DNA from 3 places in the Pseudoalteromonas sp. T1lg22 genome. Region 2 is predicted to be linked to each of the others. Evidence: predicted binding sites of a transcription regulator. Region 2 holds the regulator's gene; each other region holds the start of a gene.
What was found. The regulator LexA, encoded in region 2, represses DNA repair genes until DNA is damaged. The targets are predictions, from matches to a motif close to TACTGTATNNNNATACAGTA.
Positions count from the first base shown of each region.

Region 1: recN (DNA repair protein RecN) is a predicted target of LexA. The motif match lies at 5,699-5,718, and genes of this name have one in related genera.
Region 3: dinG (ATP-dependent DNA helicase DinG) is a predicted target of LexA. The motif match lies at 5,594-5,613, and genes of this name have one in related genera.

Region 1 covers NZ_PQBY01000023.1:214,701-222,100, forward strand. The annotation lists gene efpL (elongation factor P-like protein EfpL) at 1-103, shown strand, start outside; gene C2M24_RS13975 (hypothetical protein) at 166-699, opposite strand; gene C2M24_RS13980 (M48 family metallopeptidase) at 715-1,509, opposite strand; gene C2M24_RS13985 (multidrug effflux MFS transporter) at 1,722-2,915, shown strand; gene grpE (nucleotide exchange factor GrpE) at 2,946-3,521, opposite strand; gene C2M24_RS13995 (HrcA family transcriptional regulator) at 3,581-4,525, opposite strand; gene nadK (NAD(+) kinase) at 4,614-5,498, shown strand; gene recN (DNA repair protein RecN) at 5,745-7,400, shown strand, end outside.
Region 2 covers NZ_PQBY01000016.1:356,721-364,120, reverse strand. The annotation lists gene C2M24_RS11370 (PaaI family thioesterase) at 1,123-1,653, opposite strand; gene C2M24_RS11365 (DUF924 family protein) at 1,883-2,413, shown strand; gene C2M24_RS11360 (STAS/SEC14 domain-containing protein) at 2,410-2,778, opposite strand; gene lexA (transcriptional repressor LexA) at 2,985-3,602, shown strand; gene coxB (cytochrome c oxidase subunit II) at 3,919-5,052, shown strand; gene ctaD (cytochrome c oxidase subunit I) at 5,049-6,623, shown strand; gene C2M24_RS11340 (cytochrome c oxidase assembly protein) at 6,624-7,166, shown strand; gene C2M24_RS11335 (cytochrome c oxidase subunit 3) at 7,185-7,400, shown strand, end outside.
Region 3 covers NZ_PQBY01000023.1:162,946-170,345, reverse strand. The annotation lists gene C2M24_RS13760 (class II glutamine amidotransferase) at 1-655, shown strand, start outside; gene rsmS (pleiotropic regulatory protein RsmS) at 713-874, opposite strand; gene C2M24_RS13750 (late competence development ComFB family protein) at 846-1,136, opposite strand; gene C2M24_RS13745 (histone deacetylase family protein) at 1,224-2,132, opposite strand; gene C2M24_RS13740 (primosomal replication protein) at 2,129-2,737, opposite strand; gene C2M24_RS13735 (TSUP family transporter) at 2,737-3,513, opposite strand; gene dinG (ATP-dependent DNA helicase DinG) at 3,516-5,585, opposite strand; gene C2M24_RS13725 (3'-5' exonuclease) at 5,751-6,563, shown strand; gene C2M24_RS13720 (DNA polymerase II) at 6,599-7,400, shown strand, end outside.

The sequences.
Region 1 (7,400 bases), on a different contig from region 2:
TACCTTGACCACAGGTCTTGTGGTTCAGGTGCCAGAGCACATCTCAAGCGGCGATAAAATTAAAATCAACACCGCCGAGAGCAAGTTTATTAGCCGCGCCTAATAACTACCTCGTAATTGAAAAAGGTGAGCACTTGCTCACCTTTTTTATTGCTGATTAGCTTGCTAGTCACACTGCCCTGCCGCCAATTCATAACGCTTTTCACCTATGTAATACCACTTGCCATCTTGCTCTTCTATATAGGCACCTGGGTGATAGGGAAGCTGATGTAGTTCCTCAAGGGAGTAAAAACCAAGCGAGCGCTGGCAACGCCAATAGATCACCTGCCGGCTGGTGCGGGCATCCTGAGATTCTATGGTGTGCACCGTATAGGGACCCTCAGAGGTATAGTGCTCAGCATCGCTCACCAGGCTTTGTCTGCCGATCAGTAACACCACCGTATGTACCGCACAGATGAGCACCACACATTGCAGCGCAATGGTGATGGCGGGGGAATACTGTCGTTGCGGTACGCCCCACCATAAGTAGGCCGTAAGCACCGCCATACCCAGTAATTTAACCAGGTTAAAGGTCGGCGCTATGCCCGCCATAAACTCGGGGCTGCGCCACTGAATGGCAAAGACAGGCGCCGAGATCAGGCTGTCAATGGTCAAGGCAGCAGCCAGCAGCAAGGTCAAGCACAGGGCTAGCTTAGGCATGCTACAAACCCAGAATTAACGACACTGAGGACGCTTACCCTGACTTCTAGCCTGCTGATACAAGGCGTTGGCACCTTGCATGCGCTTTTGCAATTCGTTAATACGGCTAGTTGGCGCCGGGTGTGTCGATAAGAACTCAGGAGGAGTTGCGCCACCGCTTTGCGCCATATTTTGCCACAGGGAAACGGATTGCTGTGGTTCAAAACCAGCCTTGGCCATCAGCTCCAGACCCACTTCATCCGCTTCGCTTTCATGGGTGCGGCTAAATGGCAATACCACGCCATACTGAGCACCTAAACCAAGCGCCGCCATGATTTCATTGCGATAACCTATCTCGCCCATATCCATTGCCACGGCGCCAATTTGCATACCGGTTTGCAACATTTGGCTTTGTGAAGCACGCTCATTGGAGTGCTCGGCGATCACATGGCCCACTTCATGGCCAATCACGGTGGCCAGTTGATCCTGGTTCTGCGCTACCTTAAGTAAGCCGGTGTGCACACCTATATGGCCGCCTGGCAGGGCGAAGGCATTGGCCGAGTCTTCCTCGAATACCACCACTTCCCACTTTTGCTGCGCATACTTTGTCGGTAACACCTGGATCACCGCATCGGCCACACATTGTACATAGGCATTGGTGCGCGAGTCGGTGTTAACCTTTTGTTCTTTTTTCATCTGCTCAAAGCTGGCGCCGCCTAACTGGCTCATTTGCGCATCGGAATACAAGGTCACCTGAGTGCGTCCGGTCGGTGAGGTTTTACAACCGGCGATAACGGCCGCCACACTAAGGGCTAAGATTAGTTTTTTCATTATTAATGCTTCCCATTTTTCTCTTGCGCCAAGCATAGCAAACCACAAAGGCAACGCCTAGCGTCGAATAAAGTGTCTAATTAACATAATGTTAATAAGGTTCCCCTATTCTGGCCGAAACCTTGGTGCTATAGTGAACAAACTAGGCACTGGACGCTGCCTGCGCACTTTCCCCTAGTCTCTCCTTCACCAACTTAGAAGATATTGTATCTATGTCCTTAACCGACACAAGAACGCCCAGTCGGCGTGTGCTATTGCCTTTGTTGGCCAGTATTGTGGCTATTACGCCGCTGGCCGTGGATATGTATTTGCCAGCCATGGTGCAAATCGCCAAGGATCTTGGCGCCACCATGCCTCAGGTGCAAATTTCCCTGAGCGTATACCTTGCTGGCTATGCCTTGGGCATGCTGTTTTTTGGCCCCATTGCCGATCAAATGGGTCGTCGCCGTTTGGCGCGTATCGGCCTCGCCTTGTTTGGGCTCAGTTCGGTGGCTTTGGCCTTTTGCGAAGACATCTATTTATTCTGGTTACTGCGCAGTGTACAGGCCTTTACCGGCGCCGCCGCGACCGTGGTGGTGCCCGGCATTATCCGCCATATTTATCAGCAAAATACCGCCAAGGGCATGAGCTATGTGTCGATGATCATGATGGTTGCGCCCCTGGCGGCGCCCAGCATAGGCTCAGCAATTCTAACCCTGGCACAGTGGCAGGTGATATTTCTGGTACTCGGTGGCTATGCCTTCTCATGTCTTGTCTGGGTGCAGATGCACCTGATCGATATACCCATTTATCGCAGTGAGCACCGTGGTCTGAAGCTGTTTTTTGCCAGCTATGCTGTGGTCCTCAGTGAGGCCAAAGCTCGCGCCGATATACTTAGCTCCATGTTGGCCTCCTTTGCATTTTTCTGCTTTTTAACCTCGGTTCCTTTTATCTACCTGGGTTATTTTAAAGTTTCGGAGCAACTTTTTGGCGTGCTGTTTGCGTTTAATGTTATTGCCTTGATGCTGGGTAACTTTATTAACACCCGAGTGGTGCCTAAGGTCGGCTCGCGCAAGATGCTGTATTTTGGTCTGGCTCTGGCGCTAGTCAGCGGCAGCGCCTTGTTGGCCTTTAGCCTGATGGAGCAGTCGCTGTACTACATAGTGTGGAGCATAGCGCCGCTGATGATGAGTTTAGGCATTATCGCCTCAAATGCCGATGCCCTTATTCTAATGGAGTTTGAACGTAACTCGGGGACGGCTACGGCTGTCATAGGTACACTGCGCTTTGGCAGCGGTGCTTTAGTGGGACCCTTTTTAGCGCTGATCCACCCGGTTAATGCGGTGCCCTTCTCCAGCATGATGTTTGTGGCTATTATCCTAATCGCCGTGACTCAGCTTTGGCAACGCAAAAAAAATGCCCACTAAAAAGTGGGCATTTTTCTATTAATCAAAAACTTAAGGCGCTTTCGATACCATAACCATGGCCGGGCGTAACAAACGACCGTTCAGGGTGTAACCCTTTTGCATAACCGCTATAACGGTATTAGGTGCGACATCTTCGCTCGGTTGCATAGCCATGGCTTGATGAAGTTCCGGGTTAAACGCCTCACCCTGAGGGTTAACCACTTCGACATTGAACTTGGCAACTGCTTCAACAAAGCTTTTGGCCGTCATTTCGATGCCTTCAAGCATAGGAACCAGGGCTTCATTTTCTTTGTCAGCAAACTCGATGGCACGCTCTAGGTTATCGATCACCGGAAGCAGTTCGTTGGCAAACTTCTCTAGCGCAAACTTATGTGCTTTTTCAACATCTTGTGCAGCACGACGACGAATGTTTTCAACTTCGGCGGCGGCGCGAATCACGCTGTCTTTTTGCTCTTCAACGGTTTGCTTTGCAGCTTCTAATTCCGCATATAGAGCCGCTAACTCAGCTTCAATGCTTTGCTCTTGTGAGCCCTGCTCTTGTTCTTGCTCTTCTTGAGCCTCGACGTTTTCCTGTTCGTGTTCGTTAGCCTGTGGTTGCTCAGACATCTTTATATTCTCCAAAAACTGCGTAACTGCGATTCATTATGGGGATGTATTTAGCGGATTCAAGAGTCAAGGTGCTCGATTTGCGCAAATTCTTGAATGATCGCCTCAATCGGCGCCGACTTGGGCAAGATCACGCAAAATCGACTTTGATATTCCTGGTTGGCAAAGTAAGCCAGGCTAAAAACTAAGAAGGGTTCAAAACCCGGTAAGGGCAACTGATCGCCAAACAACACGGACACACCGTTGCGAAACGCCAGCTTATCTTCGATGCCATGTAAGAAGCGCGCACCTATGTTGAGTTCCTGCTCGCTATTTGTGTAGGCATAAAGGTTATTTTCGCCGACCACTATACTGTTGTCGCTGCCAAGTTTATTTCCTAACTCGCGCGTCCACTGCGCCAAGGAGCCATGACAATAATGGGGCGCGGTGCGGCTCATGGCCTTCATTCGGTGCAGTCCTTCAAGCAGGTTTTGCTGCGCAAAAACCGAATTCAACCAGGTCGCAAACTGATAGCGAATATCATCATTGGCCTCAAGGGGCTTGGTAATAAGAATATTGTGGCCCTGACCTTGGCGGTCCAACAGCAGCACCAGCCAATGGGTGCGGTCAAAATCCAGCACTTCTACTCGGAACACCCACTGAGTGGTGACCTGAGGCAGACCAACACAGCAACAGACCTTGTAGCGCCGAGCCAGGTGGTGGGCAAATTCAACCAGTTTTTTCTGTGGCGGCTGCCAATATTGACCCAGCTGATCTAGATGAAAATAGGAATCGAACCAAAAATCAAAGCCTTGCTGGGTAGGAATACGTCCGGCCGAAGTATGGGGCGAATAGAGTAAGCCCAGTTTTTCTAGGCGTGCCATGGCGTTGCGTACGGTGGCGCTGCACACCGCCATCCCCTTTTGCTTGGCAATACGAGAAGAGGCAACCGGCTGACCCTGACCGTCGCAGTATAAACTCATTACCGCAGAGAATATCTGCTCATCACGTGGAGATAATTTCATATTGTTATAATTTAGGCTCTTTGCCTCAGTTTCAACCCCACCACTTTTGCGTTACTCTATAAAGAGTTACTTCATTTATGGCACAGATATGAGCGCTTCTTTTAAAACTATTGGCTTAATTGGTAAAGCACATCATGAAGGCGCGGCGCTGACATTACAACGCCTCTATGCCTTTTTGCAAGCTTTAGGTTACCGGGTCTTGGTGGAGCGTCATTATGGCGGGCAATTGGCAAATCCCGAAGATGCCAATCTGGTCGATTTGGTCGAGCTAGGTGAGCAAGCAGACTTGGCCATAGTGGTCGGCGGTGACGGCAATATGCTTGGCGCCGCGCGCGTACTGGCCCGCTTTAATGTTGGCGTGATCGGCGTAAACCGCGGCAACCTGGGGTTTTTAACCGACCTTAACCCGGACGGCTTTGAGCCTGCCTTGGAGCAGGTGCTCAGCGGCCATTACATAGAAGAAAAACGCTTCTTACTGGAAGTGGAAGTATTTCGTCATGCCGAGCTCAAAAGTGCCAACTCGGCGATGAATGAAGCTGTGCTGCACGCCGACAAGGTGGCACACATGATCGAATTCGAATGCTTTATTAACGATGATTTTGTGTTTTCGCAAAAGTCCGATGGCCTGATTGTGTCAACGCCGACCGGCTCCACCGCCTATTCACTGTCTGGCGGCGGCCCTATTCTTACTCCGGGTCTTAATGCCATGGCCCTGGTGCCCATGTTCCCTCATACCCTATCGAGCCGACCCTTGGTGGTCGATGGTGAGAGCGTTATTCGTCTTAAACTGAGCTTGGATAATACCGACAGCCTGCAGGTCAGTTGCGACAGCCATGTGGTGCTAGCCACCCTGCCCGGCGATGAAGTGGTGATCAAAAAAGCAGAAAGGCCGCTGCGCTTAATTCACCCCACGGATTACTCCTACTATAACGTGCTGCGCCAAAAACTAAATTGGGGCTCACGCCTGTATTAGAGTTACTTTGGAATACATCAGCGACCGGGAATTACACGGCTTTCAAAGCAAGTTAATTGACGCTGGCAAGAAGATAAATGGCTTAGAGCGTTCCCTAAGCCAGGTATCGAGTAAAAGATACCTTTAGAGTGCCAGCCAACAAATACACCGAGCCAGAGCAAGCGCAAATTGTTTAAAATTTAATTTGCAAAAAAACGGACTACTGTATAGATTAACAGTTAGTATATAACTGGATGGATAAACAGTATGCTTTCGGGATTAACTATTTCTAATTTTGCTATTGTTAGCGAGCTTGAAACCCAATGGCATGCCGGTATGACCGCAATCACAGGGGAAACCGGTGCAGGTAAATCGATTGCCATCGATGCCCTCTCTCTGTGCTTAGGTGAGCGTGCCGACGCTGCCGCCGTGCGCCCCGGCGCCAAACAGGCAGACATTAGCGCCCGTTTCGATATTAGTCGCCTGCCCAAGGCTCAACAGTTTTTGCAAGAGCATATGCTGGAGGCAGATGAGCAAGAATGCCTGCTGCGACGCGTAGTTGCGAAAAATGGCCGCAGCAAAAGCTATATCAACGGCATCAGTGTTACCGCCGCTCAGTTAAAGGAATTGGGGCAGCACTTATTATCCATCCATGGTCAGCATGCGCACCAGTTGTTGCTGAAAAACGACCATCAGCTGCAATTACTCGATGGCTATGCCGGCCATAAATCCTTACTTGAAAATACGGCGAAAAGCTTTAGCCAATACCAAAAGTTACAGCTGGAGCTACGCGAGTTAGAGGCCAAGCACGCCCAACAACAAGCACAAAAGCAACTGCTTGAATATCAGGTCGCCGAGCTCGACGAATTTGCTCTGGAGGACGGCGAATATGAGCAAATCGAGGTGGAGCATAATCGTCTTAGCCATGCCCAGCACTTACTGGAAGGCTCACAGCAGCAACTTTATGCCTTGTACGAAGGCGATGAGCAAACCATTAACGGTGCCCTACAGCACAGCGCCATTGCCATTAGCGAGCTGGCCGCCATAGACCCAAGCTTAGAAGGCATCGCCGCCATGCTTAACGACGCCTGCGTGCAGGTAGAAGAAGCAAGCCGCGAGCTACGCGGTTATTGCGATAGCGCTGAGTTGGACCCGGAGCGCTTAGCCCAGCTCGATGAACGCCTTGGCACTGCCATCACCTTGGCGCGCAAGCATATGGTTGAACCTAAGGCTCTGGTGGCACATCACCTGCAAATTAAAACGGATCTGGAAGCAATCTGTGTTGACGATCAACGCTTGGCTCAGCTCGATGATGAGATAGCCGAAGCACTTAATGAATATCAGCAGTGCTGCGAGCTATTATCCGCCAGCCGTAGAGAGGCGGCGCAAGAATTAAGCGAACTGATCGGCGCCAGTATGCATGAGTTGTCGATGGAAAATGGCCGCTTTGCCATTGCTCTCGATTTTGACTCAGCGCGCACACCCAGCCGCCTTGGTTTAGACCGCATCGAATTTTTGGTAAGCACCAACCCGGGCCAACCCATGCAGGCGCTGTCTAAGGTTGCCTCTGGCGGTGAGCTCTCGCGGATCAGTTTGGCAATCCAGGTGATCATCGCCCAGCGCGTGACCACGCCAACGCTTATTTTCGATGAAGTGGATGTAGGTATCTCCGGGCCAACCGCAGCAGCGGTAGGTAAGTTGCTGCGTCGCCTTGGCCAATCTACTCAGGTTATATGTGTGACCCACCTGCCCCAGGTGGCTTCCAGCGCCATGAACCAGTTCTTCGTGGGCAAACAGGTGGCCAATGATGAAACCTTTACACAAATGCTGGCGCTTAATAAACAAGGCCGCGTTGATGAAATCGCCCGCCTGCTGGCCGGTGACAATATCAGTAAAACCACCTTGGCCAATGCTAGGGAGCTG
Region 2 (7,400 bases):
AAAGAGTTACTTGAACATCGTAAGTACTTTAGAAAGTGCCAGCGCTGCTTTTACCATTACGATACTAGGAAAGGAGAGTGCTCCCATTGTTCTCATTTAGATGAGGCAGGGCTCAAATCTCTATTTCATGAAAGGGAGAGAAACTTCCAAGGGCGTCGCCAATTGGGCCTAATGTTTGCTTTTGCGGCCGTTGTTGCGGCAATATTCTTAGCAATCTCGTTCGTGGGTTAAAACATAACAAGCGCAAGCAATACGCTACAGCCCTTCGGGCCTTCGCGGGACGCCCAACGCTGTGCACCTTTTGCGCGGTCGCTTTGCTCCCATTATTGCGCAAAAGGCGCACAACATTGGTCGCCCATGTTGCGGGCGTTATATTTAAAATCAGACTACGGAGTAATATTAATGGAAGATATAAAAGTAAAAAGGAGTTTCTCACAATGGTTTTTTGGCGAATACTCATGGACACTTAAGTTTGTTTGGATAGTATCTTTAATGGTGTTTTTTACGATTGGGTACAACACTGAAAAAAGCTTTTGGACTTTACTTGTTGAAGGAGACTTCAACTCAGCATTCCTACTTATTATAATTGGTTATTTATCTGATTTTCGTTACAGAATCGTAAAAGAGTCTAGGAATAATTAAATATAACAAGCGCATTAAGTCAGACGGCTCAATTTGTCCGATTTTTTGCAAAGATAAACGACGCAAAAAAGCGTCCAATTAATTGACCCGCTTCTTATGCGGGCGTTCCCACAGTCCGCTTTTGGCACTTAGCGCCTTCTCGGACACCTCACAACTAACAGGTATCGATCCCCCGTTTTGATTCGCGCTGTAGAAATCGGTTTTTGTTGTGGAGTGTGCTAGAGACAGCGAGATAGGGATATCGAGCTAGGTTTACCGAGGTAGGACACCTCGTTAAACCGTGTCGAAAGCAAAACGAAACGCTTAACAAAAACCCGAGTTCGGAAGCATTAGCGAATCACGGGTTCGGGGGGTTTCCAAAGGGGGAGTCGAATCACTCTCCCTTTGGGTGTCGTCGCCACCGCGACAAGATCTAAAATCGAAGGGCCTTTCGCAAGGCTAAAGCCTCGCCTACAGACAAGACGCTAGAACAATCCCGCATTAAAGCCCAGCGCTTTTACTTCTTTTCTCCACCACAGCCGCTGTCATCCTTGAAATACAACACAAATCGCCGGCGCTGTTGTAGATCTTAATCTCCCATACCGATGAGCGGCCGCCTAGGTGTACGGGTCTGGTTACGGCTTTGAGAGTGCCGGTGCGTGAGGCTTTAAGGTGATTGGCGTTGATCTCCTGGCCGACGCAGTAATATTTATTGATGTCGACGGCGAAGTTGGCGGCGTAGCTGGCGACGGTTTCGGCCAGTACCACGTAGGCGCCGCCGTGGACTATGCCGATGGGGTTGTAGAGCTCGTTGTCGATAGGCATGGTGGCCACCAGGTAATCCGGGCCGATTTCGCTGATTTCAATGCCGAGTTTGGTCATAAGCGTGCCCTTGGCGCCGACGCCGAGGTCGAGTTTGCGACACAGATCAAAATCGATTTCCTGAGCCCAAATACTTGGGGTGTTTTCGCTTACACTCGAGTCTGGCTGCTCAGTGACCGGTAGATCGTTTTCATGATTCTGAATACTCATACAGATTCCTTATACGGCGGCATGGTTAACGGGGGTTATTTGCACTCATTGGCACTGTGCTCCACATAGTGCTGCACTCGCCTGGGCTTCTGCAAGCCTTTTACGACGGTTAGCGAGCGCAAAAAGAGGAACGGGGCGGCGATATCTTCGGCGGCCTGGCTATCACCTGAGGGCCGGATTTGACTAGACTGTCAGTAACGACCTGGGTGTAAATGTTGAAGGAGGGTCTATGGACTTTCAATCCGTGTATGATTTCTGGTTTAACCAATGCAACAGCGAGGACTGGTTTAAAAAGAGTGCGACCTTCGATGCCAGGGTTACCGAGCTGTTTGCCAAGACTCACCGCGCCGCCAGTCGGGGGGAGCTCTATCATTGGCGTAGCAGTGCCCACGGTGCCCTGAGTGAAATTATCGTGCTCGATCAATTCTCCCGTAATATCTATCGCGATACCGCCAGCGCCTTTGCCCAGGATGCTCAGGCCTTGTGCCTGGCTCAGCATGCGGTAGAAAAGGGCTACGACCTGCTGCTCAATGAGCAGGAGCGTGGCTTTTTATACATGCCTTATATGCACAGTGAAAGTGCCGTCATTCATATGCTTGCCGAGCACCTGTTTCGGCCTTTGGAGAGTTATTCCTATGAGCTGACCCATAAGGCGATCATCGACCGCTTTGGTCGCTACCCGCATCGCAACGCTATACTCGGGCGTCGGTCGACACCAGAGGAAATAGCATTTTTAGAAACGCCCAACAGCAGTTTTTAATCGGCCTCACTCACCCAGTTACGTGCTTGCTCCATCTGGTCATATTGAAAGGCTCTGATTTCGGCACTGATAAAATGCGCCGTTAAATGCTCGCCGAGCATGGCCAGGGGAGAGTCGGTAACTACGGCTATCCTGCTGATTCTCTTATGGTGGTCGCGGGCAAAGCGCAGGTGCGCTGACAAGGCCGCAAACGAATCCCAGCCGGGAAAGTGACGGGTGGCTATCATCAGCCCCTTGAGTCCACCATGACGTTCTATATAGGGATCTATAATACGTACGGCGGCTATAAAGTCGGCGGCAGACAACTCGCCATGGGGGGTAAATACGCCAATATCATGTTCATTATCTAGGCTGATACAGAGCATATTGGGTTCCTTCTTTCATTTAAAATGCTTCGATGCGAAATCGGCTACCTATAACTGTAGGCGCTTTTTTAAGTATTTGCGCAGTCGCTGATACAGCTTAGAAATAACTCCTGACTGTGGCAGCAGCAAAATCATTGAATATATTTGCGATTTTCTGACAACTGTATATACTCACAGTTAAATGTACTGTATGGAAAACCAGTTGTATGCGCCCTTTAACTAATCGCCAATCTCAAATTTTAGAGCTGATCAAAGTCTTTATTAAAGATACCGGCATGCCGCCGACGCGCGCCGAAATTGCACAAACATTAGGTTTTCGCAGTGCCAATGCCGCCGAGGAGCACCTTAAGGCGCTGGCCAAAAAAGGGGTGATCAGAATGAAACCCGGTGCCAGCCGCGGTATTCAGCTGGTTGAGGAAGAAGAGCCGGAGCAATTAGGCCTGCCGTTAATCGGTCGGGTTGCCGCCGGTGAGCCCATTTTGGCGCAGGAGCATATCGAGAGCCATTGCCAAATCGACCCCATGTTGTTTAAACCGGCGGCGGATTATCTGCTACGGGTTAACGGCATGAGTATGAAGGATATCGGCATTCTTGATGGCGATCTGCTGGCGGTACACCGTGCGCAAGTGGCCGAAAACGGTCAGGTGGTGGTAGCCCGAGTGGGTGACGACGTAACCGTGAAGCGCCTGGAAAAGGCCGGTCGCAAGGTTTTCCTGCATGCGGAAAACGAAGAATTTGCTCCTATCGAAGTCGATTTAGAACATGAATCCTTTGATATTGAGGGCTTAGCGGTTGGTGTAATTCGAAACGCCGACTGGATGTAGGTTTTATTCGGTATTTTTGCCCCCGATACGCCGTTTATTGGGGGTTTTACGGCGCTTTTCTCCCTTCTTTTCTTACGCGCTAACAGTTTGAATATCCCCCAAATATTTATTTAAAAAAGAAAAACAAAAACGCTTCATTTCTTGCTATTCGTTCAAATCTTGACTAATTGTTATATTACAGGCTTTGCTGGTTGCTTTTTGCGCACTTTGTTTGCAGAAAATTGAATCGGCCAGTCCAAGCATAATAATAACGAAGATTGGCTAGCAGTAATTGCCTCTTCCCTTTTTGCGTTGCGCGTAGTTAAGGAGATGGTACATGAAGCAGCTTTGCTCCCTCATGTTGCTGTGTTTGTTTGCTCCCCATCTGGCCTTGGCCAACAGCAAGTACAACTTGCGCCCCGGGGTGACGGATATCAGCGAGAATGTTTACCAATTGCATATGACGATATTTATCATCTGCTGTGTGATTGGGGTGATCGTATTCTCGGTCATGTTTTGGGCCTTGCTCAGGCACCGTAAATCCAAGGGCGTTACCGCCGCCACCTTCCATGAAAGCACTAAGGTCGAAATTCTTTGGACCGCTATTCCCTTTCTTATCCTTATCGGCATGGCGGTGCCGGCGACCAAGACCCTGATCGCCATGGAAGACACCAGCAAGGCGGACATCACCATTAAGGTGACCGGCTCGCAGTGGAAGTGGCATTACGAATACATGGGCCATGATCTGGGCTTTTATTCGCTGTTGGCCACCCCTCAGGAGCAAATTCAAAATGCCGAGAATAAAGGCGAAAACTACCTGCTGGAAGTGGATAAGCCACTGGTGATCCCAACCGGTAAAAAAGTGCGTTTTCTGATGACCTCTGACGATGTTATTCACTCCTGGTGGGTGCCGGACTTTGCGGTGAAAAAAGACGCCAACCCAGGCTTTATCAACGAGGCCTGGACCAAGGTTAACGAAGCGGGTATCTATCGCGGTCAATGTGCCGAGCTGTGTGGTCAGGACCACGGCTTTATGCCCGTGGTGGTTGAAGCGAAATCCCCTGAGGAGTTTGATATCTGGCTGGCGGCGCAAAAACAAGCGATGTTAGACCAGGCCGATGCCGATGCTGCCTTACTCGACCAAACCTTGTCTCATGACGAGCTCATGAGCACTGGTGAGAAGATCTATATGACCCGCTGCGTAGCCTGTCACCAACCGACTGGTCTCGGCGTTCCCGGAGTATTCCCGGCAATCAAGGGCAGCCCAATCGCGACCGGCGAAATCAAAGACCACATCGATATCGTGGTACACGGTAAACCTGGCACCGCCATGCAGGCGTTTGTTAGCCAGCTCACTATTAAAGAGCTCGCGTCCGTTGTTACTTACCAGCGTAATGCCTTTGGTAATGACACCGGCGATACGGTGCAACCAAGTGCGATCCAGGCCTTTATTGATGGGGAAGAACAATGAGTACAGCAGCTGCAACACACGAACATCACGGGCCTGCGACTGGCATTAAACGCTGGCTCTTTACCACTAACCATAAAGACATAGGCACGCTATACCTGCTGTTTTCGCTGCTGATGTTTTTAACCGGCGGCGCCATGGCCATGGTGATCCGCGCCGAGCTGTTTCAGCCGGGATTACAATTGGTCGACCCGCACTTCTTTAACCAGATGACCACGGTGCATGGCTTGATCATGGTCTTCGGTGCGGTGATGCCGGCCTTTACCGGCCTGGCCAACTGGATGATCCCCATGATGATCGGGGCGCCGGACATGGCCTTGCCGCGCATGAACAACTGGAGCTTCTGGATCCTGCCCTTCGCCTTTGCCATCTTGCTGATGTCGCTATTTATGGATGGGGGCGGCCCGGCCTTCGGTTGGACCTTCTACGCGCCGCTGTCGACCACCTACAGCAACGACAATACCGCGCTGTTTGTGTTTGCCATCCATATTATGGGTATCAGCTCCATTATGGGTGCCATTAACGTCATAGTGACTATCGTCAACCTGAGAGCGCCGGGCATGAAGTGGATGAAGCTGCCGCTGTTCGTATGGACCTGGCTGATCACCGCCTTCCTGCTGATTGCGGTGATGCCTGTGCTGGCGGGGGCAGTGACCATGGTACTGACGGATAAATACTTCGGCACCGACTTCTTTAATGCCGCCGGTGGTGGCGATCCCGTGATGTTCCAGCATATTTTCTGGTTCTTCGGTCACCCCGAGGTGTACATCATGATCTTGCCGGCGTTTGGTATTATCTCCACCATAGTGCCCACCTTCTCGCGCAAAAAACTCTTTGGCTACTCTTCCATGGTGTATGCCACCGCGTCCATCGCCTTGTTGTCCTTTGTGGTCTGGGCGCACCATATGTTTACCACCGGCATGCCGCTGGCCGGTGAGCTCTTCTTCATGTACTCCACCATGCTGATATCCGTGCCCACCGGGGTCAAGGTGTTCAACTGGGTGGCGACCATGTGGCGCGGCTCCATCAGTTTTGAAGCGCCCATGATGTTTGCCATCGCCTTTATCGTGCTCTTTACCCTGGGCGGTTTCTCCGGCCTGATGCTGGCGATTACACCGGTGGATTTCCAATACCATGATACCTACTTTGTGGTGGCGCATTTCCACTATGTGCTGGTTACCGGGGCGGTGTTCTCCATTATGGCCGCGGCCTATTACTGGCTGCCGAAATGGACCGGGCATATGTACAACACTAGGCTGGCGAAGTGGCACTTCTGGATGTCGCTGATCAGCGTCAACGTGCTCTTCTTCCCCATGCACTTTGTTGGCTTGGCGGGCATGCCCCGTCGTATCCCAGACTATGCGCTGCAGTTTGCCGACTTTAACGCCATCATCAGTATCGGTGGCTTTGCCTTCGGTCTATCGCAGCTGCTGTTTGTGGCCGTGGTGTTTAAGTGCATCAAGGCTGGCGAAAAGGCCCCGGCCAAGGTGTGGGACGGAGCCGAAGGTTTAGAGTGGCAGGTGGCTTCACCGGCGCCTTATCACACCTTTGAAACGCCGCCCGAGGTGAAATAAATGAACCATATGCCGCTGTTAAGAAAGCTCTTATTAGGCACCCTGGCGATGTTCGCCTTTGCCTTTGCGCTGGTGCCCTTGTACGACGTGTTCTGCGATGTCACCGGCCTTAACGGCAAGCCCTCTATGGAGCAGGCGCAGCAAAGCGAACGGGTGGATAACAGCCGTGAGGTTACCGTGAGCTTTACCACCCATGCCCAAAGCGGTGCGCCCTTTAAGGTCAGCGCTCAGCAGCAGTCTGTGGTGGTGAAGCCTGGCGAGATGAGCCTGGTGACCTTTGCGGCGGCCAATACCAGCGATCAAGCCCGGGTGATGCAGGCCATTCCGTCTGTCTCTCCTGGGTTAGCGGCAAAATACCTACATAAACTGGCGTGCTTTTGCTTTGACCAGCAAACCTTGCAGGCCAACGAACAACAAGAATATCAATTAAGATTTTATGTCGATCCGGCGTTGCCACCCGAATACGAGGAGCTAACGCTGTCATATACGCTTTTTGATATCAGCGCCAAGCATAGCGAGTCGTTAGTGGCGGCGGCGCGATAACCCAAATGAGGCATGAATATGAGTGAAGAGTATCAAAAGTACTATGTGCCGGCGCAAAGTCCCTGGCCGATAGTCGGCGCGGTGGCGCTGTTCTTTATCGCCGCCGGTGCCGGTCTAACCGTGATGCAAATGGAGCAGGAAAGCAGCCATGGCCATTACCTGTTATTTGCCGGTATTGCCGTGTTGCTGTACATGCTGGTGGGCTGGTTTCGTAATGTCATCAGCGAGTCCCAT
Region 3 (7,400 bases), on a different contig from region 2:
CATTACCTTTTATGAGGGTAAGGGGTGTCGTTCATTTAAAGACCCTTTACCTAGCGCCGAGTCGGAAATTGCCAAGCTGGTGCGCGCCTATCCCATTAAAAGCAAATCGGTGATAAGCCATATTCGTCAAGCCAATCGCGGTCGAACCTGTTTGGAGAATACCCATCCTTTTACCCGTGAGCTGTGGGGTAAGGAAATAACCTATGCCCATAATGGCCAGTTATCCAATTACAATGACCTTAAGCCGAGCTATTATCAGCCGGTAGGCAGCACAGACAGTGAGTTGGCGTTTTGTTGGCTACTTGATCAAATTCGCGAAAAGTATCCAAAGCGCCCCTCGAATATGGCCCCCGTATTTCGCTACGCGGCTAAATTAGCGCATCACTTGCGTGAGAAAGGGGTGTTTAATATGTTGTTGACCGATGGCGTCTATGTGCTGGCGTATTGCACCAATAATTTGCACTGGATCACCCGTCGTGCTCCCTTTGGCAAGGCAACCTTGATCGACACCGAATTGGTGGTGAACTTTCAAGAAGAAACCACCCCCAACGATATAGTCACAGTGATAGCTACGCGGCCGCTCACCAATGACGAATGCTGGCATAAAATGGAGCCGGGTGAGTTCGCTTTATTTAAGCTTGGGGAAAAAATTTAGAGTGTATATCGCGGCGCTAAGGTTTAGGCTTTTGGCGCCGCAGTTTTATTGTCTTATTTAAGCTTCTAGGGCACGTAATTCAAGGTCACGTTTGACAATTTCCAAAGCGCTTAGGGCCAACTGCGGATCTATATTATGTTGCTCCAGCAGCATGATCAGATCGACTGCCAGTTTGACGTCATCCGGGGCCTTATCTAGGGGCTTGCCTGAATTCTCCATGGGTTCCTCGCTTTGCTATTAAACCGCGGGCTAACTTGATCGCAGCCTGTACCTGCAGCTGCATGTGGGCGGCTTCTTCTGCAGACAAATAAACCAACATATTGACATCGGAGCGGATATACCGCGACGGCAGCTGATTTAAAACGGTGCAACTGAGATCCGCAAGGGTATCTTCATCATAGTGCTGTTGCAACTGCTGCAGCGCCATTTCTTCGACTAGGAGTCTTTCATAGTAATTATGAACATCGTCATGTAACTTCATGAATTCTATGCCCAAATCTAATTGATATTCAATTAGCATAGCGCACCCAAAAGCTCTGTCCAGAAAATACCTTTTGCCTTGCTGGGTTTATTCCTTGTAGGTATGGTAGGCGCTTAGCAACAACTGCCAATGTACATCCACCACCCGTGTCAGGTTGCGCTGATAACCACCGCCGAGGGCACAGCACAAAGGAATGCTTCTTTGTTTCGCCATGTCCATAACCAGGCTGTCGCGCTGCCTAACGGCATCAAGTGATAGTGACAGGGTGCCAAGTTCATCCTCGCTAACTACATCGGCTCCGGCGTTATACAGAATTATGTCCGGTTGATGCAGGCGTAGTACCAGATTAAGCGCCGTTTCCAGGGTGTCCAGATAAAGGGCATCGTCGCAGCCCGTCGGCAGCGGGAAATCATAATCCGAGCTTTGTTTAAGACGGGGAAAGTTTTGCTCGCCATGCAAGGAGAGGGTGATGATATCCGCATCATCGCCGAGAATACTGGCGCTGCCATCGCCCTGATGGACATCCAAATCAAGCAGTAGCACGGTATCTGCACGCCCTTGCTGTATTAGCTCACGGGCGGCAATGGCGAGATCGTTAAAGATACAGTAGCCACTGCCATTGCCGGCAAAGGCATGATGATAACCACCGGCCAGGTTTACCGCTATGCCGTGTTCCAGCGCACAATAGGCGGCGCCCAGAGAGTTGCCAACAGACTGTAAGGTGCGTGCCACCAGGGCGTCGCTGTGGGGGAAACCTATGCGTTTTTGGGCGCTGGCGGGCAGGGTACCGCCGATAAAGTCATCTATATATTCTGGTGTGTGAACCCGAGCTAGTTGCTCTTTTGTTGCGGGCTCGGCGCAGTGTAAGTGCACAGCTTTGCCAAGCTCATGATCTGCGAGCAAGCGCTCGTATAGCAGCCGATATTTATGTATGGGAAAGCGATGGTGCGCCGGTAAGGGCAGTGCCGAATACAGGGGATGATAAAATACATTCATCGCGCTTGCTGTTTTTCCGCGTATTGAATGCGCTCTTCGCAGGCACCTATGGCTTTACGACAGCGTCCCAAACGTGCGTGCAATGCCAATATTTCTTTATTTAACTGGGTTGCTTGCTCGCCCTGAGCCTTGTGTAACAGCTGCCGACGTTCGCTTATCATCAGCTCTAAGCGGCGTTCAAACTCATGGTTTTTGGCCAGCTCCTGATAGAGCTCACTGGTGGGCTGAATGAGCTGCTGCACCGCCTTTTGGTATTTTCTCGCCCGGCTACTTGGGGTATTTTCCTTTTCCCAAACCGGCGTAGCTTTTAATACTTTGACTATGGCTTCTATTTGCTCGCTTAACTGGGTCAGGGCAAAAGTGTACTGGTGGCGCGCCGCTTGCAGTTCGCTGCGTCCGAGTCGCTCAAGCTGTTGCTCTACTTCATCCACATAGTCGAGTAACTGCATACTTCTGGTATTGAATACCGAACGCTCAAAGAGGGCGTGCTGGTTCTGCATATAGCGGTTTTTGGCAAACCACTTGGCCTTATCAAATTGCTCCGCATCGTGGCGCAAACGCTGCACTTGCTGCTTTAATCGAGTCAGGGCATCGGCACGCGCCATTAGAGATAGGCCTCATAAACAAGTTTTAGCGCCAGCAGGATCACCACAGTATTAAATACCGGGCGGATCACCTTAGAGCCAAAGCGAATGGCTGAGTGGGCACCCAGCCAGGCGCCGAACATTAAAAACATCCCCATGGTAATGCCGAGGATAAAATTCACGTGACCCAGGGCGACAAAGGTGATCAGGGATATAAAGTTGCTGACAAAGTTCATCGAGCGCGCCAGGCCGCAGTTCAGCAATAAGTTCATCTTGTATAAAACGCTGTTGGTGGCTGTCCAGAAGGTGCCTGTGCCCGGGCCGGCGATGCCGTCAAAAAAGCCCAGCGCTAACCCTTGCAACCATTGTTTAACACGCAGTAAGGGGGTGAGGACGGGCAGTTTATCGCTCTGCTCAGGGCTGAGCTTGCCAAACAAAGAATAAATGGCCACCAGGATGATCACCACGGGGATCAGTTTATTTAAAAATTCGATGCTGAGACGGTCAACGATCAAGGTGCCTATGGCCGCACCAATCGCGGTGGCGAGAATTGAGCCAGCCCAAAATGCCGGGTCGAATAAGCGCTTACGGTAATAGGTGACGCTGGCGGTCAGTGAGCCGAAACTGGCAGCCAACTTGTTGGTGCCTAAGGTTAAATGAGGCGGCAGTCCAGCGGTGAGTAAAGCGGGCACAGTGAGCATGCCACCACCGCCGGCAATGGCATCGATAAAACCGGCGGCCAGTGCCACGGCGCACAGTATTGCCCAAGTAGAGGGGTCGATCGCTAATTCAAACATGATCAGTCAATTTGTCTTTTAAATGGCGGCAAGGTATCAAGCATCGCCTTACCATATCTTTTGCTGACTAAGCGCCTGTCGTAGATAGTAATGCGACCGCTATCGCGTTCTTTGCGCAGCAGTCTACCACAGCTTTGCACTAATTTCTTAGCCGCATCGGGCACGGTAATGGATAAAAACGGGTTACCGCCTTTGCTTTGCACAAACTCGGCTTGAGCTTCTTCAATGGGCGAGGTAGGTACCGCAAAAGGGATCTTGGTGATCACCAGGTTAGTGAGGTAATCGCCAGGTAAATCAAGGCCTTCGGATAGGCTTTGGGTACCAAATAAAATGCTGCCTTGGCCATCGTCAATGCGTTTTTTATGACGGCGCACCAGGGCATCTCGGGATATTTCCCCCTGCATTAATATGTCCCAGCCTTGTTTGCGCAGACGCTCGGCAACATGCTGCATTTGCCAATAAGAGGCAAACAACACTAGATTGGCGCGATCCTTTTGTAAACTCTGGGGCAAGGCCTTGACCAGATAGTCGCTAAAGGCTTTATCTGTGGGCTCACATTCGGTTTTTGGAATATGTAACAGGGCTTGCTGCGGGTAATCAAAGGGTGAAGGCACCTTGATAAACTTAACACCGGGCTCGCCACGCAGGCCGCTTTCATGGGCAAAATGTTCAAACGAACCTAGAGCCGTGAGTGTGGCCGAACAGAGCACGGCACCGGCGCATTCTCGCCATAATTTGTCTTTAAGATAAAAACCCACTTCGATAGGGCAGTCGCTGAGCAGGTAATCATGGTGATTTTTGTACTCCATGCGCTTTATCCAGCGGGCATGGGGCACGCTTTCACTGTGTTTACTGTAGCTGGACCAAAGTTTATACAGGGTTTCTAAACGGGCGATGTATTGGCCACTTTCAGCCAACAAGGGCTCGGCGATAAAGCCCTTCACATCGCCGTCGTTAACGTCGCTGCTGAGCGCTTCATGCATTTTATTTAGGATGCGCAGCGCGGTTTTTGCTGCCTCGCCTATGTCCTGTGCCTGCTGTGTAAGCTGCTCAGGTAAGCGGCCATGGGCGAAGCGATAGGTATGATCTTCATTGTATTCATAGGCGGCGCTATCGAGCATGGTCAACACGGCTTTATGGCCACGACCGATATCATCGACGGCATCGTTTAGCTTAAATTGGCTGCCGGCAGCACTGGCGCTAAAAATGGCTTGTGCCATTTTGCCGCTGAACTTGAGCAGCTTCTCCAGCCAGTCCTGGGTACCCTTGATGGTCGCTGCGGCGGAGGAGAAGTCTCGGGTAATGTGAGCGAGGTGATGAGCCTCGTCTATCACATAAATACAGTTTTCCGGCTCGGGTAAAATAACCCCGCCGCCAAGCTCTAGGTCTGCTAGTAACAAACTATGGTTGGCAACCAGTACATCCATTTGCGCAATTTTATTGCGCGCCAGATGGAAGGGGCAGGTTTGGTGTGCCTTCATCTGCCGTTGGCAGGAATGCTTATCACCGCTGATCAACCCCCAGACTCTATCCGGTATTACATCGGCCCAGGAGTCTCTGTCGCCCTGCCACTTTTTATTGCTGTAGGCTTGATGCAATTGCTTCAGGCATTTTTGCTCCATCTCACTGAGCGGCGAGCTAAGTGTGGGCATTAGCGCCATTTGCTGTTCATCGCCGTTGACGGCATTTTCCAGCTTGTGGGCACAAATATAGCGGCCTCGTCCCTTCACCAGGTCATAACTAAAGGTCAGGCCACTGTGCTCGGCAAAAAATGGCAACTCTTTAAATAGTAGTTGCTCTTGCAGCGCCACAGTTGCGGTAGAAATAACTAACTTCTTATTTGCCTTGAGGGCGATGGGCAGGGCACCCAAACAATAGGCCAGGGATTTACCCGTACCCGTGCCCGCCTCGATGACGCAGATGCGTTGCTTTTTGTCATACTCACCGGCCAAAGTTTTGGCTATTTCCGCCACCAGGTAGTTTTGGCTTGGCCTGGGTCTATAATCCTCAAGGCTGGCAGCGATCCGCTGATGAGCGGTACGTATGGTCTTTTTAAGCGGATCGGAGAGCATGATTTAACTTATGTATATATTTACAGTGCTGATATTCTAGGGGGACTAGAAGAAAGACTCAAGGATTAGTCAACGACCAGTCTGCTACTTGGCATCTTTAGCTGCTGTAATTATGGCGCTGCTTGGTTACACTGGTGCCATATCTGATGTTTGAGTGAACCCGCCTTGTCTACGCCTAACCCCGCCACCGCCGGTTTTATCCTTTCCATGCAAACGCAACAGCGTCGCCATGGTATTTATTATGTTGCCTGGCTGGCTACCGAACGTGGTCCGGTTAAGGTCATATCGACGGCGCAAAAGGCGGTGTTTTTTATCGCGCAAAAAAATAGTGCGAGCGCCGAACGTATTTTAGCATCTCTGCAGAGTCGGTATCAGCAACGTGCTCTGACGCTTAAAACATTTGCGGGTGAGCCAGTCTGTGCGCTTTATTTTTCTTCCTTGCAAGATTATTACCAGGGCCGAGAGTTACTGCGTGAGCAGGGTATCGAACTCTATGAGGATGATATCCGCCCGCAAGAACAATTTTTAATGGAGCGCTTTATTCGCGGTGGTGTTTGGGTGCAAGGCGAAGCGTCCGGCGGTGATAACCGTCTAATTCGTAACGCGCGCTTTAAAGCTAATGATGGCTTTCGTCCCAAGCTCTCCATGTTATCGCTGGACTTGGAGTGCAGTCCCGAGGGCATTTTATATAGTGTGGCCTTGGTGAGTGAGCACAGCCGCCAGGTGATTATGATAGGCCCAAGTCCAATTGCAGGCCCGGAGCAACCTTGGCTTGATTACGTAGAAGACGAAGCTGCGCTTCTATATGCGCTTATTGAGCAAATTAAAAATTTAGATCCGGACTTAATTATCGGCTGGAATGTGGCCGACTTTGATATGCAGCTTTTGTGTTTTCGTGCCCAGCAATTGGGCATTGAGCTCACCCTGGGACGCGATGGTGAAGCTATGATCTGGCGCGGCGGTCAGTTAATAAGCTAATAGTACCGGGGCGGGTGGTACTCGATGGCATTGATATGTTAAAAAATGCCACTTATCACTTTAGCAGTTACAGCCTGGATAATGTCGCCGCCGAGGTGCTCGCAGAGCGTAAATTGCTAGAGCAGGGAGATAAACTTGGCGCCATACAGCATCTTTTCCATCACGATAAACTCAAGTTAGCCGAATACAACCTCAAAGACAGTGAGTTGGTGCTGGCGATATTCAATAAGCTGGAACTGTGCGAATTTGCCGTAGCCCGTGCTCAGCTAACCGGTTTGCCTCTGGAGCGCCTTGGAGGCTCGGTGGCGGCATTTAGCAATCTATATCTTCCCCATTTGCATCGCAGTGGCTATGTCGCCCCCAACTTGGGCGATCATGGCCTGAGCTTCGACAGTCCCGGGGGCTATGTGATGGACTCCACACCAGGACTTTACGATAACGTTGCCGTGCTCGATTTTAAAAGTCTGTATCCGAGCATTATTCGCACCTTTTGTATCGACCCCATGGCGCTTATCCTGGGTTTGCAGCAGCCGCAAGACAGTGTGCCGGGGTTTAACCATGCTTATTTCTCCCGCACCGAGCACCACCTGCCGCAACTAGTATCCAATTTAGCCGAGGCGCGTCAACGCGCTAAAAACCAGGGTGATCATCATTTGCAGCAGGCGATCAAGATTATTATGAATAGTCTCTACGGCGTGCTCGGTTCAAAGGGATGTCGCTTTTATGATCCCAGGTTATCAAGCTCCATCACCTTGCGCGGTCATGAAATTATGCAAACCACCAAAATGTGGCTTGAAGACTTGGGTGTTACCGTTATTTACGGCGACACGGATTCAA